DNA from 4 places in the Serratia grimesii genome. Region 1 is predicted to be linked to each of the others. Evidence: predicted binding sites of a transcription regulator. Region 1 holds the regulator's gene; each other region holds the start of a gene.
What was found. The regulator PurR, encoded in region 1, represses purine synthesis genes. The targets are predictions, from matches to a motif close to CANGCAAACGTTTGCNTG.
Positions count from the first base shown of each region.

Region 2: the regulator PurR is predicted to act here: its motif matches at 2,402-2,419, upstream of tusA (sulfurtransferase TusA).
Region 3: the regulator PurR is predicted to act here: its motif matches at 2,940-2,957, upstream of purL (phosphoribosylformylglycinamidine synthase).
Region 4: the regulator PurR is predicted to act here: its motif matches at 2,039-2,056, upstream of serA (phosphoglycerate dehydrogenase).

Region 1 covers NZ_LT883155.1:2,325,052-2,329,834, forward strand. Annotated here, with positions in the region: gene punC (purine nucleoside transporter PunC) at 1-347, opposite strand, end outside; gene punR (DNA-binding transcriptional activator PunR) at 471-1,415, shown strand; gene purR (HTH-type transcriptional repressor PurR) at 1,412-2,437, opposite strand; gene cydH (cytochrome bd-I oxidase subunit CydH) at 2,761-2,850, shown strand; gene sodB (superoxide dismutase [Fe]) at 2,904-3,482, opposite strand; gene SGBXF1_RS11020 (C40 family peptidase) at 3,679-4,500, opposite strand.
Region 2 covers NZ_LT883155.1:246,194-250,976, forward strand. Annotated here, with positions in the region: gene glpC (anaerobic glycerol-3-phosphate dehydrogenase subunit GlpC) at 1-448, shown strand, start outside; gene SGBXF1_RS01085 (DcrB family lipoprotein) at 500-1,063, opposite strand; gene SGBXF1_RS01090 (GNAT family N-acetyltransferase) at 1,144-1,608, opposite strand; gene SGBXF1_RS01095 (7-cyano-7-deazaguanine/7-aminomethyl-7-deazaguanine transporter) at 1,621-2,286, opposite strand; gene tusA (sulfurtransferase TusA) at 2,507-2,752, shown strand; gene SGBXF1_RS01105 (zinc/cadmium/mercury/lead-transporting ATPase) at 2,818-4,783, opposite strand, start outside.
Region 3 covers NZ_LT883155.1:3,935,382-3,940,164, reverse strand. Annotated here, with positions in the region: gene SGBXF1_RS18470 (DUF2339 domain-containing protein) at 1-691, opposite strand, end outside; gene tadA (tRNA adenosine(34) deaminase TadA) at 801-1,313, shown strand; gene mltF (membrane-bound lytic murein transglycosylase MltF) at 1,314-2,774, opposite strand; gene purL (phosphoribosylformylglycinamidine synthase) at 3,051-4,783, shown strand, end outside.
Region 4 covers NZ_LT883155.1:4,239,780-4,244,562, reverse strand. Annotated here, with positions in the region: gene SGBXF1_RS19925 (LysR family transcriptional regulator ArgP) at 61-954, opposite strand; gene rpiA (ribose-5-phosphate isomerase RpiA) at 1,158-1,814, shown strand; gene serA (phosphoglycerate dehydrogenase) at 2,139-3,377, shown strand; gene SGBXF1_RS19910 (5-formyltetrahydrofolate cyclo-ligase) at 3,422-4,030, opposite strand; RNA gene ssrS (6S RNA) at 4,058-4,240, opposite strand; gene zapA (cell division protein ZapA) at 4,282-4,611, opposite strand.

The sequences.
Region 1 (4,783 bases):
TGCCAGGTGACCGCGGCGGAACAAACCCCAATGGCCTGGATAAAACGCAGCGACCAGAGCTGAACGGCATTCTCTACCCACAACATGCCCAGGCAACCCAGGGCAAACAGGGCCAGACCAATCAATAGTACGGGCTTGCGGCCAAGGTGATCGGAAAGCGGGCCCCAGAGTAATTGTGCAAAGGCAAAGCCGGCCAGGAAGATACTCAGGCTGGCGCTGATCGCCCCGGCAGAAATTTGCAGGTCTTGCTGCATCACACCAAAAGCGGGCAAGTACATGTCGGTAGCCAGGTAACCCAGCATACTCAGACCGGCAAGATAGAACATAAAACCAAAGGAATTTCGCATGGTATTTCTCGTTAATATTTTATTGTCGCAGGTTTTTAGCGCCGGCAAGTGTATCCGGCTGGATCTCTGCTTGTGAAACGGTAATATTTGCAAAGTGCTGTTAAAAAAATTGAAGGCAAAACCATGTGGTCTGAATATTCTCTGGATGTAGTGGATGCTGTTGCCCGAACCGGTAGCTTTAGCGCAGCGGCGCAGGAATTGCATCGGGTACCCTCAGCGGTAAGTTACACCGTGCGGCAACTTGAGCAATGGCTGGCGGTACCGTTGTTTGAGCGTCGTCATCGTGATGTGGAGCTGACGCCTGCGGGTGTGCTATTTATTCAGGAAGCGCGTGGTGTCATCAAAAAAATGCTCGACACCCGACGGCAGTGTCAGCAAGTAGCCAACGGCTGGCGTGGTCAGTTGAAGATTGCCGTAGATATTATCGTCAAGCCACAGCGTTGCCGTCAGTTGGTGTTGGATTTTTATCGGCATTTTCCTGACGTTGAATTATTGGTTCAGCCAGAAGTGTTTAATGGCGTGTGGGATGCATTGGTGGATGGCCGTGCTGACATGGCGATAGGTGCGACGCGGGCCGTGCCGGTCGGTGGTGGGTTTGCCTTTCGCGATATGGGCGACATGCGTTGGTTATGCGTCGCCAGCCCCCAGCACCCGCTGGCCGCTTTAGAGGGGTTACTGAACGATGACCAGCTCCGGCCTTTCCCGTCACTGTGTCTGGAAGATACCTCACGTAATCTCCCCAAGCGGGTCACCTGGACACTGGATAACCAACGGCGGTTGGTAGTGCCGGACTGGGCGTCGGCGGTGGATTGCCTGTGCGCCGGATTGTGTGTGGGGATGATGCCCGCACATCAGGTCTTGCCGTTAGTAGAACGTGGGGAACTGGTAGCGCTACAGTTGCAGCAGCCGTTTCCTGCCAGCCCCTGTTGCCTGACATGGCAGCAAAATACGCCATCACCGGCGATGGCCTGGCTATTGGACTATTTAGGCGACAGCGAAACGTTGAATCAGGAATGGTTAAGTGAAGTGACGCCGGAAACCGCAGTGGCTTCCGGCGTGAATGACTAACGGCGGTAATCGATAAACGGACCGTCAGCAACCGAACGGCGCTCAACCAACTTAGGATGAACCTCGATCACCTGTGACTCTTCACGCTTGCTGATGATGCGGTCCAATAACATGGTGAATGCCATCTCACCCAAGCGCTCTTTAGGTTGATGAATCGTGGTCAGTGCCGGGGTGAAATAGCGCGCATTGCGCACGTTATCATAGCCAATGACCGAGATATCTTGCGGCACGCGTAGCCCAAGCTCATCGGCGGCACAGATAGCCCCCATTGCCATGATATCGCCGCCACAGAATACCGCGGTTGGACGCTGCTTCTGCGACAGTATCTGGTGCATGGCCTTGTAGCCGGATTCTGGCTCAAAGTCACCCTGGACGACCCACTCGTCGCGCACGTCGATATTGGCTTCTTCCATGGCTTTTAAGAAGCCCTGATGGCGTCCGCCCCCAGTGTTACGCGCCAGTTGGCCGGGAATGGCACCGATATCGCGGTGTCCGCGCTCGATCAGATAACGTCCAGCCAGATAGCCACCTTCGAAGGCATTATCAATGATGGTATCAGTAAAATCACCGCGTGCTGCGCCCCAGTCCATCACGACCATCGGGATGTTGCGATAATCTTCCAACATGCCGAGCAATTGGTCTGGGTATTCTGAACACATCACCAACAAGCCATCGACGCGCTTTTGCGCCAGCATCGCCAGATAGGCGCGCTGTTTGTCCAAATTGTTGTGCGAGTTACACAGAATCAGCGTATAGCCTTTGCTGTAGCAACTGTTTTCTACCGCTTCGATCACTTCAGCAAAGTAGGGCGCTTCACTAGAGGTTGCCAGCAGACCAATCGATTTGGTGTGATTGACCTTCAGACTGCGCGCCACAGCACTGGGTGAATAATGCAGCTCTTTAATCGCGGCACCCACGGCCGCTTTTGTCTCTTCGGCGACGAAACGAGTCTTATTGATGACGTGCGAAACGGTGGTGGTGGAAACGCCAGCGCGTTTGGCCACATCTTTAATCGTTGCCATGTAAAGAATGACTCCTGAACTCACATGTTGCAGTATGTAAGTGTGATGTTAATCGTTTGCCTGCGTAGATCCTTCTCCAAAGAAGCGAAAACTGAGTTTTTAGTGTGTTGAAGTCGTCAGCGCTTGGTCAGGAGGGGCATTTTGCCGGTACACAGTTGTGAACTGCGAATTTTGTCCCATATTGAGCAAAAGGGGAAGAGGTAATCGGTATTATAAACCGGGAAATGATAACAAGATTTTATTGGCCAACTGTGTGAAAATGGTTTGACGCATTAATTGTGTGCCTTTTATCCTTGGGAAAACCAATCTGAAAAGGAGTTGTAATGGATACCGATCTGAAAATGTCACTGTTCACCACTGTCTGTGCGCTGGCCGTGATTATTGCTTTTAGCTTCACCGCAGCATTGAACTGATCCCCGAAGTAAAAACAGGCGCAGCTTAGTGCGCCTGTTTGCCTCAACCCGCGTTATGCCAGGTTTTTCTCCACAAATGCCCAGTTAACCAATGCCCAGAAATTCTCCAGGTAGGTCGGGCGTGCGTTGCGGTAATCGATATAGTAGGCGTGTTCCCACACGTCGACGGTCAGTAACGGTTTGTCTTCACCGGTCAGCGGCGTACCAGCGTTCGACGTATTAACAATAGCCAGCGAGCCGTCAGCCTTTTTCACCAGCCAGGTCCAGCCGGCGCCAAAGTTTTTGATTGCAGCCTCGCTAAATTGCTCTTTGAAGGCGGCGAAAGAACCAAACGCCTGATTGATAGCGGTAGCCAATGCGCCCTGAGGCTCACCACCGCCCTGTGGCGATAAGCAGTGCCAATAGAAGGTGTGGTTCCATACCTGAGCGGCATTGTTGAAAATGCCGCCACTGGACGCCTTGATAATCGCTTCCAGAGATAACCCGTCAAACTCGCTACCTTTCAGCAAATTGTTCAGATTGACCACATAGGCGTTGTGATGCTTACCATAGTGGTATTCCAGTGTTTCTGCTGAGATGTGGGGTTCGAGAGCGTTTTTCTCATACGGTAGTGCAGGTAGTTCAAACGACATTGCTTCCTCCTTATACAGGATCCATCCGGTACTCAATTACCTGGGTAACAGGTTGGCCTGTTTTTATTGTGGGTATTTAGCTTAGCAATTTTCGCAATAAAAATCAGTGATGAGTCTGAGAAAGGTACAGGTACGGCAGTAAGCGTTGGAGAATTAAACCGAAGAGAGCGGCTGGTAAGGCCAGCCGCAGAACGAATTATCGAATGGTTTTCGGTGTCACTACACGGCGTGCGCCGATGTAATGGTTTTGCCAGTAGTCATTGTCGAGCTGGCTGATACGAATTTCTTCACCGGTGCGCGGAGACTGAATAAATTTGCCGTTGCCCAGATAGACACCTACATGGTCGGCTACGCCGCGATTGTTAATGCGGAAGAACACCAGGTCACCACTTTCCAATTCATTTTTCTTGATCGGTGCGGCGTCACGCAGGTGATACATTTCGTTAGCGGTGCGTGGCATTTTGATTTTTACCACGTCTTTATAGGCGTAATAAATCAGACCGCTGCAGTCAAAACCGGTTCTTGGTGAAGTACCGCCCCAGCGGTAAGGTTTGCCCATTTGGTCCATCAGCTTGGCCATCGCGGTTTGCTTGGCGTGCTGGTAGCGTTTCTTATGTGCTGGGGTGAGCTTCAGCGGTTTTTCATCACGTGCCAATTTAGCGGTTGCCATACCGGCTTCACGATGACGACCATAGCCTTTTTTGTAACCCTTTTTCGGCGGGGTCACTTTGATTTTGGCGATTTGTTGAGTTTTGTGTTTCGATTTGGCGCTGACGATCTTTTTAGCGGCTTTTTCTGTTTTGGCTTTGGGAACCTTGGCTGTTTTTTGCGGGGTGGTGACTTTTACTTTTTTGCTGCTAGCCTTAACCGCTTTCTTTTTCTTACGGTCATCTGGCCGGGCTTCGTTTACGTGGCTCTTGCGCTGCTCAGCGGCAATACGCGCCTGTGGCGCTGCGTGCGCCAAATTGAAGAATAGCTGTGTAAACAACAGCACAAAAAGCGTAAGAATTAAACGCATGTCGACGTTACCAACCTTGGCCCCGGAACAGATATCGAAAGAATGACAGTATTCCCGAATTTCGCCATATAAAACAGCGAAGAACTCATAAATGATAATCCATATTGTGAGAAAACGTTAATGGCATTTTTTTTGCCGAAAAATCAAACCGTTAATGTATAAAAAACCAACAGAAAACGCGTGGGGAATAATTAAACGACGTGTTTTGGTGAAAAAATATATTAGTGAAATGGCCAGATTAAAAATGTTATTCTGTCCATATGTTTTGGTCGGAAAGGCCTTG
Region 2 (4,783 bases), 2.1 Mb from region 1:
GCGCGATGAATATCCGCATTTGCTGGAGGTCGATACCTCGGCAGTGCGTGAACGGGTGGAGCTGGCGACACGTTATCTGTATCGCCTGATCAACCAAGGGCGCCAGTTGCCATTGAAACACACGCCATTGCGGGTGGCTTACCATACGCCCTGCCACATGGAAAAAATGGGCTGGACCGCTTACACGCTGGAATTGCTGCGGCAGATTCCGGGGCTTGAGCTGGTGGTGCTGGACTCGCAGTGCTGCGGGATTGCCGGGACCTACGGTTTTAAATCGGAAAACTATGCGACCTCACAGGGGATAGGTGCATCGCTGTTCCGTCAGATAGAGGAGAGTGGCGTGGATTTAGTGGTCACTGACTGCGAAACCTGCAAATGGCAAATCGAAATGTCGACCAGCAAGCGCTGCGAACATCCGATCACTCTGCTGGCGCAAGCATTAGCGTAGGGCGCAACAGGCTGTGTCTCTCCACGTTCAATGGAGAGACACAGTCGAGTATTATTTCTTCAGTTTTAGCGTTTTGATGATGCCTTCGGCTTCAGTCTGCGCCTGCTGTTGGTTATCCGCCGGCAGCGTCACCTGAATGGTCAGCATGTTGTTGTTCAGCGTGCCAATCAAGATAGACGAGTAGGCTTTCTCACCGCCGCTGGTGATGATGCTGTCCAACTGACGCAGTGGCACGCCGTCAACCTCGATAGCTTTGTTGGTGACTACTTGCAAGTTGGCATCACGCGCGCGCTGGGTATCTTCCAGACGCTTGCTCAGCGTTTCCAGGCTGTCGGGCGTTTTATCACCGAGGATCACGATCAGAGCGCGTTGGCCGGTGCTGTCGGCATATACGTGCATGTTGTTTGCCTGATTGCCCAGTTTGCCACTTTGGTCCGCCATGCCAACTGGCAGGGTGAATGCCAGCGTACCATCCAGCAAGCTTACCTGCTGCCCAGCAGGCGCGCTGGCCGCTGCATCAGCAGCTGATGCCTTGGTGTCTTTGGTGTCGCCGTCACAGGCCGCCAGGCCAAGCACTAACAGGCTGATACCCATCAATTTTGCTACTTTACGCATTGGGCTTCCTTTTTCCTTTCAGGTAGGGTTTCACTGCCTTATCGCACCCTATTCCAGGGTGAAATGCAAGGCAGATGTTGTCACAAGGTTTTCTCAAGTAATAGCCGATAATCAGCCACTTCGCCTTTCTTTTCCAGTTGAACAATCTGATAGTCATTACTGATGAGCATCATCAGCATTGCACGGAACTGATTGCGCGTTTTAACCGTCAGTAGCCGAAAACCCTGAGACCGCGCCCAGTGCTCTTGAGCAACGAGCAAAGCCTGTGCGACACCATAACGGCGAAACGCCGGCAGTACACCGCCCAGCCAACTGTAAAACACCTTTTCCTGCTGTTGATAACCGAGTTTAAAACCGACGGGTTGACCGTCGATCTCGGCGATCAGCGCGTTAGCTGAGGCAGATCCAATACGTTGCTGCAAATCAGCCAAGCTGTGCAAGCAACCGAATTCAGGGATGTGTTGGTACAGACGATGAATTTCTTCGAGGGTGGCGTGGCGGGTGGTCACTGTCATGGCGGCCTCCGGGTGTGTGCAGGCCGCCAATAATAACACGGGTTAGCTCGGTTGCAGGCTACTGTCGTTTTGACGCGAGGCGATGCGCTTAAGCAGCATGTTCAGCAGTACGCCATACATCGGCAGGAAGAACAGCATGCAGATCAGCACTTTGAAGCTGTAATCCACCAAGGCGATTTCAACCCAGTTATTGGCCATAAAGGCGTCGCTGCTCTTGTAGAAAGCAATAAAGAAGAACGACAGGGTATCACTGATATTGCCGAGGAACATGGCCGCTGCGGGTGCAACCCACCAGGCGCTGCGTTGACGCAGGCGGTTGAATACGTGGACGTCAAGGATCTGACCGAGTACGTAAGCCATAAAGCTGGCGACGGCGATGCGCGCAACAAACAGATTAAAACTGCCCAAGGCGGCAAAACCCTGCCACTCGCCCTGATAGGTCACAGTGGAGATCACGTACGAAATGAACAGCGCCGGCACCATCACCGAAAGAATGATACGTCGCGCCAGTGGTGCGCCAAAAATGCGTACCGTCAGATCGGTCGCCAGGAAAATAAACGGGAAGGTAAATGCGCCCCAGGTGGTATGAAAGCCGAAAATGGACATCGGCAATTGCACCAGGTAGTTACTGGAGGTAATGATGACAATATGGAACAGCGATAGCCAGATCAACGCGGTAAGGCGCTGCTGGGCAGTAAACGAATACATGTTGTAGCCTTTTTAGTAATGGGGTGAGGGAACCCAGAATGTCTTGTCTGCGCCGAGAAATAAGCTGCGCGGCCGCATGATACGCGTTTGCGCAACCAATGCAACGGTTAAATTTAACGCAAACGTTAACGCATCTTGCACAGAAAAACTACCGGCGTAAACTAGGCGGTAATGAGATGTGGCGAGCGTTCGCCGATCGTTTTCGACCGAGAAAAATTGCATGACTGACTTATTTGCCCAGGCTGACCAGACGCTTGATGCGCTGGGATTGCGCTGTCCAGAACCGGTGATGATGGTGCGCAAAACTGTGCGCCATATGGATAACGGTGAAACGTTGTTGATTATTGCTGACGATCCGGCGACGACCCGTGACATTCCGGGGTTCTGCCGTTTTATGGAACACACGTTGGTGGCGCAGGAAACCGACACCGCACCTTACCGCTACCTGCTACGCAAGGGTGTTTAATCTCTGCCTGAGGGAATAGATCGCGTGGCCCATAAATGGGCCACGCTGTTACAGTATGTTATTGCCTAATTGCGTTTCTTCAGTAGACGTAAGGCATTGGCAGTGACCAGTGCGGTGGCACCAGAGTCTGCCAGCACGGCCAGCCACAACCCGGTCAGGCCCAGCAGTGTGGTAATCAGAAATACCCCTTTCAGCCCCAATGCGATGGTGATGTTCTGCCGGATATTGGCATGTGTGGCGCGTGATATGCGGATCATTTCCGCCACACCCAGCAGACGGTTATGAGTCAGCGCGGCATCGGCGGTTTCCAGTGCCACATCGGTACCGCTGCCCATCGCGATGCCAATGCTGGAGGCTTTCATCGCTGGAGCATCATTGATGCCGTCGCCGATCATCGCTGTCGGACGCAATTCGCTCAGTTCCGTTACGGCCTTCACTTTATCTTCCGGCAACAATCCAGCCCGATAATCCAGCCCAAGCTCAGAGGCAATCGCCGCCGCCGCGCGCGGATTATCGCCGGTTAGCATCACCCCGTTGATCCCCAGTGCATTCAGTTCTGCAATCGCCTGTTTGGCATCGTTGCGCAAGGTGTCGCGCAGCGCCAGCAGGCCGATAGGTACGCCATCTTCCAGTACCACCACCGCGGTCTTGCCAGCATTTTCCAGCTGTTCTACCTGCTGGATGCCCTGTTGTTTCAGCAAGCCTGTAGCTAACTTGGCTGGCGCGCTGATCAGCACCGTTTTACCGTCGACAAGACCTTCCACACCTACGCCAGCCAATGCGCGGCGGTCTTGTGCCAGTGGCAGAGGCACACCGTATTGCTCGGCACGGTTGATGATTGCCTGTGCCAATGGATGGTGGGAACCAGCTTCTACCGCAGCGGCAAGGGTCAGTAATTGTTGTTCGCTGATGTCGTTGAGCGGCAGTACATCGGTCACCGTGGGTTTGCCTTCTGTCAGGGTACCGGTTTTGTCGAAGGCGATAGTTTGTACCTGGCCCAACTGTTCCAGCGCAGCACCGCCTTTAATCAGTGCCCCGCGTCGGGTGGCGGCGGCCAGCCCGGAAGTGATCGCCGCCGGGGTGGAGATCACCAGTGCACATGGACAACCGATCAGCAGCAGGGTCAGACCGCGATAAATCCAGGTGTCCCAAGGTTGTGAATACATCAATGGTGGCACCAGGATCACCGCGATAGCCAGCAGCATGATAGCCGGGGTGTAGTAACGACTGAAACGGTCGAGGAAGCGCTCGATCGGCGCTCGGCGCTCTTCGGCTTCTTCAATCAATTGCAGAATGCGGTCGATGGCGTTTTTGCCCGGTTCGGAAACGACCTTCATCTGCGCGGCCTGATCGACCGACAAACTGCCCGCAGCCACTTTTTGACCCTGCTGACGTTCGACGGGTACTGACTCGCCGGTCAGGGCGCTTTCGTCGAAGCTGGCGAACGCATTGATCAGCTCAGCATCTGCCGGCAGGCGACCGCCGGGGGCAATTTCAATCACATCACCAGGACGTAGGCTGGAAACCGGTACCCGCTTGCGCTGTGTGCCTTGTAACAGCAGGGCGTCTTCCGGCACCAATTCCATCAACGCTTTCACACCGCGACGTGCACGGTTGGCGGCATAGGACTCCAGCATTTCGCCAACCATAAACAGCAGCAGTACCATCGCCGCTTCGGCGGTCGCACCAATAAACAGTGCGCCGATGGCAGCTACACTCATCAGCGTTTCAATGGCAAAGGGTGTGCCAGAGCGGATCAGTCGTACCGCCTTGGTCGCGACCGGTGCCAGACCTACCAATGTGGTCGCGATAAAGGCAATGCGGCTCAGTTCAGGGTTGGCCATGCTGAGCGCCCAACTGACGATCATCAGCGTGGTGAGCAGCAGCAGTGGACCAAACTCTCCGAGGCGTGACGGTTTTGGCTCGTCAGCTTTGGCTGTCTGTGCCCCGAGAAGGGTAAACCCGGCTTGTTTCACCGCGTCTTGAATGCGCAGGCTGATATCGGATTGAGCATCGACCACCAATTTTTCT
Region 3 (4,783 bases), 1.6 Mb from region 1:
CCAATGAAACCCGCTCCAGACCACGGCGAGCGAGTAGTGGCTGCAACAGCAACGCAGCCGCGATCAGTACCGCACCGAAGGCGATAAAGCGAATCGGAAAACTCATCCCGAGCCAATAGGCGCCCCAGCCCGACATATAACCGGTTTCGGCGCCGAAGGCGTTACCGAGCGACAGCAGAGCAAACCACCACACCAGCCCTGAGCGACTGAACCAGCCAATCACGCCATACAGCAGGGCAGCGAACATCAGTAGCAGTGAGATTCGGCCGCTGCCGTTATCCAGCCAAACGCCCATCTGCCACAAGGCACAGGCAGTCAGTAGTACGGCAACGAATAACGCCGCCTCATTGCCGTAACGTTTTTCCGGATACCGGTGGCGTCGGCGCAATGCCCACACATAGCCAAGAGCGGCGAGTATGGCGGCAATTGTCATACGTACGGGGGCATCAAAGCGGAACAGCTCACTGAGTCGGTATAGCAGTGCGCTGTCGGCGAACAGGCTACTGATGGCGATTACCAGAGAAGCCAGTGCGGCGAAAAACGCATAGCGTGCCAGCCGTCGCCAGTCGAAGGGCTGTACCTCGACATGTTGCATCAGTTGTTGCTGTTGCTGTGTCGTCAGTGCGCCTTCAGCTACCCAGCCGTCCAGTGCTTTACGCACTACGGCGGCATTCTTTTTATTGAATTTCATGTTTCCTGTCCCTGAAAAACACTGTTATTCGGCCAGTATAGTCGAGTGGCTGCGATAAAAGGGGCTACTGTGTATAATGCCCGCCGCAAAGTGCACGAGGAATAATGCAATGACTGAATATAACGATGAATACTGGATGCGTCAGGCATTGCAGCTGGCCTTGCGTGCGCAAGAAGAAGGTGAAGTGCCGGTGGGGGCATTGCTGGTGCTGGATAATCAGGTGATTGGCGAAGGCTGGAACCGGCCGATTGGCCGCCACGATCCAACCGCGCATGCAGAGATCATGGCTCTGAGACAGGGTGGCTCGGTATTGCAGAATTACCGTCTGCTAAATGCCACGCTGTATGTGACACTGGAACCTTGTGTGATGTGTGCAGGGGCGATGGTGCATAGCCGCATTCGCCGGTTGGTATACGGTGCGCCCGATGTAAAAACCGGTGCAGCAGGATCACTGGTGGATATTTTGCGCCATCCAGGCATGAATCATCAGGTGGAAATCCTGTCCGGCGTGCTGGCCGAGGAGTGCGCCGCTACGTTGAGCAACTTTTTCCGCATGCGCCGTGAACAGCAAAAGGCGTTGAAACTGGCACAGCGCGCAGGTCTGGATAAGAACCCAGATTAATCAGAAGTTAAGTGCCAGTTCCGGTGTGACGGCCGGGTAGCCTTTCCCCATTTCAGCCTGTTCGGCGGCTTCCTGCGCTGCCTTTCTCTCTTTTTCCAGTAGATAACCCACCAAACTGACCTGATAACGTCGGATGTTCTCTACATAGTTATAAGCTTCACGCCCGCGTGCATAGCCGTAGGTCAACTGCGGGTAATAGCGCTTTTGGCTGAGCATCGGCAGGCGCTGTTTGACGTCTACCCAGCTGTCCGGATTGCCTTTTTGCATCTTGGTCAGCTTGCGGGCATCGAGCATATGGCCCCAACCCATGTTGTAGGCCGCCAGTGAGAACCAGATGCGTTCATCTTCCGGCACGCTGTCGGGTACCTTGGCCATCAACCTTTGCAGGTAGAGTGCGCCACCCTGGATACTTTCCTCAGGATCGAGACGATCATTAACTCCCAGACCGTCGGCAGTGGCTCGCGTTAGCATCATGAGCCCGCGTACACCCGTCGGTGAGGTTGCCTGGGGATTCCAGTGTGATTCCTGATAGGCAATAGCTGCCAGCAGTTTCCAGTCGATCTCATTGGCATACTTTTCAAACAGCGAGCGAAATGTTGGCAGGACGGAGTCGATGGCTGATAGGAAGGTCTTGGTATCAACGTAATCGAAACTGCCGACGTGGCCGAGATATTTTTCCTCCAACCGTGCCAACGTCCCGTCGTCAACCATTTGACTGTAGAAGTCTAGCATTGCTGCATACAGACTGTCGTCGGTGCCGCGCTTCAAATACCAGGTGACGGGTTCTTCATCAGTCACGTCGAAGGCGACCGCCAGCTGCGGGTGGATACGTTGCAGCAGGGCAATGGTCACCGAATCACCGAGGGTATAGTCCAGTTTGCCGTCAGCTACCTGCTCCAACAGCTCCTTTGAGGTGAGATCGCTGGAGGATTCCCAGCTGAGGTTCGGGAACTTGCTTTGCTTAAGCTGTTTCAGCGTGCTTACGTGGGCAGAGCCAGAAGCAACGGCCAGTTTACCTTTAATATCGGCAAAGGTTTTTGGCCGAGCGGTTCCCAAACGGTAGACCAACTGCTGGGAGACCGAATAATAAGCTGGACCGGTGCGTGCGCGGCTGAGCCGATCCTGATTGTAGATCAGGCCTGCGGCCAGCAGGTCTGCATCGTCATCATCTAAATCGTCAAAAAGGTCATTGATATTCTTATGCGGGATCACCACCAGTTTCACACCCAGATAGTTGGCGAAGCGTTTTGCCAACTCATAGTCGAGACCACTCGGTCCCTGTTTGGTCGTGAAATAGGTTAACGGCGAGTTTAGCGTACTGATACGCAACTCCCCGCGGGATTTAATCTCTTCGAGTTGCCCGCCCTGACCGCCGCGCCAGGTAATATTGGGCCACAAGGCGAGCGCCAGAAGCAAGGTAACAACACCGATTAGAATGTAGTTTATTTTAAGGCGTTTCAAATAGTTATCCAGTGGTGGCACACGTGCACTGCCGACAGCAAACCAGTCTTTTCTTATGGTTAAATCACCAGTGCGGGGGCATTTTGCGCAACAAAACGCCAGCGTGCAACTTTATTGACACGTTATGACAATTCGATGGCGCAAACAGCTTTTATCAATAATAGCTACGCAAACGGTTTCGTCTGCGGCGTAGATTCTCTATAATGGCGCGCGTTTTCCCCCTGTTGCGCCCAATGAAGTGCTGAAGTCAGTTGCTTCGAAGACGAGAGAACTTTGATTATGGAAATACTGCGTGGTTCGCCCGCTTTGTCGGCTTTTCGTGTTACCAAACTGCTGTCCCGCTGTCAGGACGCTCAACTTCCTGTTAGTGATATCTACGCCGAGTACGTCCACTTTGCTGATGTTAGCGCGCCGCTAAACGCCGAAGAGCATGCCAAGCTTCAGCGTCTACTCAAGTACGGCCCCTCTCTCGCCGAACATGCCCCTGAAGGTCGCTTGCTGTTGGTGACGCCGCGTCCGGGTACTATTTCTCCGTGGTCTTCTAAAGCCAGCGATATCGCCCATAACTGCGGTTTGAAGCAGGTACTGCGATTGGAGCGCGGCCTGGCGTTTTACGTTAAGGCGCCGACGCTGACTGAAGCGCAATGGCAGCAGCTTGCTGTACTGTTGCACGATCGCATGATGGAAACCGTCTTCAGCAGTTTGCAACAGGCGGAACAACTGTTTGCTCAACATCAGCCTGCGCCTTACCAGGCCATCGATATGTTGGGTGAAGAGCGCAGCGCGCTGGAACAGGCCAACATCAAGTTGGGCCTGGCGCTGGCTGAGGACGAAATCGACTATCTTCTGAATGCCTTTACCGGTTTGGGGCGCAACCCGACGGATATCGAACTCTATATGTTCGCGCAGGCCAACTCTGAGCACTGCCGCCATAAAATTTTCAACGCCGATTGGATTATCGACGGTGAACAGCAGCCGAAGTCGCTGTTCAAAATGATCAAAAATACTTTTGAGCAGACGCCGGATTATGTGCTGTCGGCTTATAAAGATAACGCCGCAGTAATGGAAGGCTCGCAGGTAGGGCGTTTCTTCGCTGAGTCGGAAAGCGGTCAATATGATTATCATCAGGAAGAAGCACATATTCTGATGAAGGTGGAAACTCATAACCACCCGACAGCAATCTCCCCATGGCCAGGCGCAGCTACCGGTTCCGGCGGTGAGATCCGTGACGAGGGTGCTACCGGTCGCGGTGCCAAACCCAAAGCGGGCCTGGTGGGCTTCTCGGTCTCCAACCTGCGTATTCCTGGCTTCGAACAGCCATGGGAACAGGATTTCGGCAAACCTGACCGCATCGTTACTGCTCTGGACATCATGACTGAAGGTCCATTAGGCGGTGCAGCGTTCAACAACGAATTTGGTCGTCCGGCACTGGTGGGTTACTTCCGTACTTATGAAGAGCAGGTCAACAGCCATAATGGCGTGGAACTGCGTGGCTACCACAAGCCGATCATGCTGGCGGGCGGTATTGGTAACATCCGCGCCGATCACGTGCAAAAAGCGGAAATCACCGTAGGCGCCAAGTTGGTGGTGCTGGGTGGCCCGGCGATGAACATCGGTCTGGGTGGTGGTGCAGCCTCTTCCATGGCGTCCGGCCAGTCTGACGCCGATCTGGATTTCGCCTCGGTACAGCGCGACAACCCGGAAATGGAGCGCCGTTGCCAGGAAGTGATTGACCGCTGCTGGCAATTGGGCGCACAAAACCCAATTCTGTTTATTCACGATGTGGGTGCTGGTGGCTTGTCTAACGCCATGCCTGAGCTGGTTAGCGACGGTGGCCGCGGTGGTCGTTTCGAACTGCGCGATATTCTGAACGACGAGCCGGGCATGAGCCCACTGGAAGTCTGGTGTAACGAATCGCAAGAACGTTATGTCATGGCGATTGCGCCAGCGCAGATGGCGCAGTTTGACGAGATTTGTCGCCGCGAACGTGCCCCTTATGCCGTGATTGG
Region 4 (4,783 bases), 1.9 Mb from region 1:
ATGCAATAGGGCGCAGCATGCTGCGCCCCTACCATGAAATAACCGCACAACCTTTTCTATTTAATCCTGTCGCAGAACCTGGCGGCCGTGCTCAAGCAGGGCATCTGTCACTTTACGCATCATGCGGCTTTCCGGCGCGAAGCGGTGCCAGAACAGCATGCGGCGCTGGAACAAGCCCGGTGTCAGATCGATAAGCTCGCCTGAATCCAACTCTTTCTCAATCTGCAAATGCGGAATCATGCAGCAGGTGGTGCCCTGGCGTGCCAACTGCACGAAGGCTTCCGATGAGTTCACGATATGGCAGGGGACGCTGCCCGGCGACAGATCAAAGTTTTGCTGTAGGAAGGCCTGATGCATATCGTCGAGATGATCGAACGCGACCGCAGGCGCTTTTAGCAGCGCGGAGCGCGTAACGCCATTCGGGAAGTAACGCTCGGCAAAGCCTTTTGAGGCGACAAACAGATAATCCAGTGCACCCAGTTGATCTACCAGACAGCTTGGCAGCGGCTGTGGCTGAATACTCACTGCGCCCACCACTTCGCCGCGCCTCAGGCGTTCCTGAGTACGTGTTTCGTCTTCTACCTGGAGATTGAGACGGATAGGAGAGTCGGTCAGTACCGGTTTTAGGGCCGGCAGCAGCCAGGTTGCCAGGCTGTCGGCGTTGACCGCCAGCGACAGCAGCAGCGGCGTATCAATGCCGGTGTCGTTACCCAACCATTCTTCTTCCAGTAACTCAACCTGATGCAGCAACGCCAACAGTTTCTGGCCCTGTTCGGTCGGTCGTGGTGGCACGGTGCGCACCAACAGCGGTTGGCCGAACAGGTTTTCCAACTGCTTGATGCGCTGGGATACTGCCGATTGGGTGATACAAAGTTTTTGCGCGGCGCGCTCAAAGCCACGCTCACGGATCACCGCGTCCAGCGCTTGTAGCGTTCGATAGTCTGGGCGTTTCATCGGAAAGATATCCCTTAAAGTAAATTGATACAGGCACTATGCCACATCTCTGGTGTTTTACAGGTGGAAAATCATCGGGCTATATTGCCGCGATGCGCCTAAAAATGCGGCTTAAGGCAAAGAAGTGTGATCCTGCCTGAGTGAAAAAGAGTGATTTACCCTATAATACGCACACGTTTTCGTACAGAGGCAAGGGACATATTATGACGCAGGATGAACTGAAAAAAGCGGTTGGCTGGGCAGCGTTGGATTACGTTACCCCAGGCACCATCGTCGGTGTTGGCACTGGCTCGACCGCCGCCCATTTTATTGATGCGCTCGGCTCGATCAAGCACCAAATTGAAGGGGCGGTGTCCAGCTCTGACGCTTCCACGGCCAAGTTGAAAAGCCTTGGCATCCACGTGTTCGACAGCAATGAAGTAGATTCACTGGATATCTATGTCGACGGTGCGGATGAAATCAACCGTCAGATGCAGATGATCAAAGGCGGCGGTGCTGCGCTGACGCGTGAAAAAATCATTGCCGCCATTGCGCGCAAGTTTATCTGTATCGTCGATTCGACCAAGCAGGTCGACGTGCTGGGCAAATTCCCATTGCCGGTGGAAGTGATCCCGATGGCGCGCTCCTACGTCGCACGTGAGCTGGTGAAACTGGGCGGTCTGCCGGAGTATCGCCAGAATGTGTTGACCGATAACGGCAACGTGATCCTCGATGTACATAACCTGAGCATCGTCGATGCCATTGCGTTAGAAAACAAAATTAACGGTATCGCTGGTGTTGTCACCGTCGGTCTGTTCGCCAACCGTGGTGCTGATGTGGCGCTGGTTGGGACACCTGAGGGTGTGAAGGTCGTCCAATAACCGAAGGTGCCTTTGGGGCGTCCCCTGCATCGCACCTTTGTATGCGGTCTTGGATCCTACCGGACCGCATAATTCACTGGCTAAAACATCTTTTATTAAAAGCGCTAAATTTGGTGACATATGTCACATTACGGGCGTTAGCTCCACGAAGCTCCTGTCTAATTCTTTCCCTTTGGCATTTTCTGCCAGAAACCACCGACAACGCTGAGCCTTGTACTGACGGGCGGGCAATCGTTTGTATTGCCGCCTGCGTTATTTTTGTTATGTTGGATGGGTGCTGTTTAACAACAGCCGCTTCTGAAGTCTGAACATAGGGTCGGGTAAATGGCAAAAGTATCATTGGAGAAAGACAGGATTAAATTCCTGTTGGTGGAAGGGGTTCATCAGAGCACGGTAGATAATCTGCTGGCAGCCGGATATACCAACATTGAATATCACAAAGGTGCGTTAGACACCGAATCGCTTAAGGCATCCATTCGCGATGCTCACTTCGTCGGCATCCGATCGCGTACGCATCTGACCGAAGAGGTTTTCGCTGCCGCAGAAAAGCTGGTGGCGGTGGGCTGTTTCTGTATCGGTACTAACCAGGTTGATCTGAAGGCGGCGACCAAACGCGGCGTTCCGGTGTTTAACGCACCTTTCTCTAATACCCGATCCGTGGCCGAAATGGTGCTGGGCGAACTGCTGCTGCTGTTGCGTGGTATTCCGTCCGCTAACGCCAAGGCGCACCGCGGTGAATGGCAGAAACTGGCCGTTGGCTCGTTTGAGGCACGCGGCAAGAAGTTGGGGATTATTGGCTACGGCCATATCGGCACCCAGTTGGGCATTCTGGCCGAAGGCTTGGGCATGAAAGTGTTCTTTTACGATATTGAGAACAAGCTGCCATTAGGCAATGCCCAGCAGGTACGTCACCTGTCTGATCTGCTCAACATGAGCGATGTGGTGACGCTGCATGTGCCGGAAACCCTGTCGACCAAGAACATGATGGGCGCAGAAGAGTTGGCGCTAATGAAGCCAGGTTCTATTCTGATCAACGCTTCACGCGGCACTGTGGTTGATATCCCTGCGCTGTGTAACGTACTGGCCAGCAAACATTTAGCCGGCGCGGCGATCGACGTATTCCCGGAAGAGCCTGCAACTAACAGCGAGCCGTTTAACTCACCGCTGTGCGAGTTCGATAATGTGATTCTGACCCCGCACATTGGTGGTTCTACGCAGGAAGCGCAGGAAAATATCGGTGATGAAGTGGCTGGAAAACTGGCGAAATACTCCGACAACGGGTCGACACTGTCTGCGGTCAACTTCCCGGAAGTGTCGCTGCCTGCACACAGTGCTAACGCAAGCCGCTTGCTGCATATTCATGAAAACCGCCCTGGCATACTGACGCAAATTAACCAGATTTTCGCGGAAGAAGGGGTGAACATTGCTGCGCAGTATCTGCAAACTGGCCCGGAAATCGGTTATGTGGTCATCGACATTGACGCAGAAACTGAACGTGCCGACGCTGCACTGCAACGTATGAAGGCGATTGCCGGCACCATCCGTGCTCGCTTGCTGCTCTGATTGAAAGCGTTTTGACAAAAAGGCCGGATTACTCCGGCCTTTTGCTATTTAGCTATCTGCCAAACCCAATTCTGCGACGGGGTCACGATCTCCGGCAGCGGGATATCCCAATGTTCCGCCGGTATCTGTTCCACTTGTTGGCAATCATGAGCTAACCCGATGGGGTAAGGACCTGTTTGCTGCCAGTTTTGCAGGGTTCGATCATAGAATCCGCCGCCCATACCTAAACGCTGGCCCGAGCTGTCAAACGCCACCAATGGCGTCAACACCACGTCGAGTGACCCTACCGGCACGACGTTACGCACATCGAGCTGTGGCTCAAGGATATTGAAGCGGTTGCTAATCAGTGGTGTTTCCGGGGTATAGCGCAGAAATAACAGATTCCCTGGGCTAAATGGATGCAAGACCGGCAGGTAAACATGTAAACCTTGTCGCCATAGCCGTTCAATCAGCGGGCGGGTGTCTAGCTCGCCATCAAACGACAAAAATACCGCAATGCTTTGTGCTGCCAGAATACGTGGATGTACCGCAATGCGTTCAGCCGTCTGCAATGCAAAGGTGTGTTGTTGTTCAGGCGTTAAAGCGCGTCGACGCTGGCGGATTTGATGTCGGATATCTTGCCGCTGTTGGGCATATTGGGCTTGAAAAGACATAGTCAGCACACATACCGCTGAGGAAGGGGAATCTCCGAGATGCCGTCGCAGGCTGTAACCCTTGAACCCATGGTTCAAGGTGAACGTGCTGTCGCAATCTTAAGGCTTCTCGGCGGGCCGAGCATGCACACCGATCGCGGATCATCACATTCTGTTGGTACTAAATATCGGCTCAGGGGACTGGCCCGCTGGCGAACATCTCAGAGAAATTTTTTACTCGTTGCCGAAACCTTGGATTTCAGCAAATTAAGTTATTCGAATTGTGCATCCTGACGTTCAGAGATGCGACCTTGTTCAAGCAACGCTTGTTCAATGGTCTGTTGCAGCATACGAATGCGTTGTTCCATATTGGACGCATAATCACGGGTTTTCAACCGTTCTTGAGCAAGTTCGTGACAAACGTTCAATGCTGCGATGAAAACGAGCTGCTCAGTATTTGTGACTCTAGTGCGAACTTTAAGATCTTGCAACCGTTCGTTAAGATCGACCGCTGCCATGTTCAACGCATCTTGTTGTTCTGGCGGGCAATTGACTCTTAAAGAGCGACCAAAAATTTGAATATCTACTGGTTGTGCAGACATGCCACCTTCCTGCCTAAATTTCGCGCCAGCCCCAGCCTACCCTTACCGGGCCAACCAAAGCGGGCGCCACTATATATACCTAGGTACCAAGATACAACCCCTTTTTCAGTACCTGGTTGTAATCTACTGTGACAGACATTACCAGTCAAAAAAGGGTTTCAAAATGCGTATT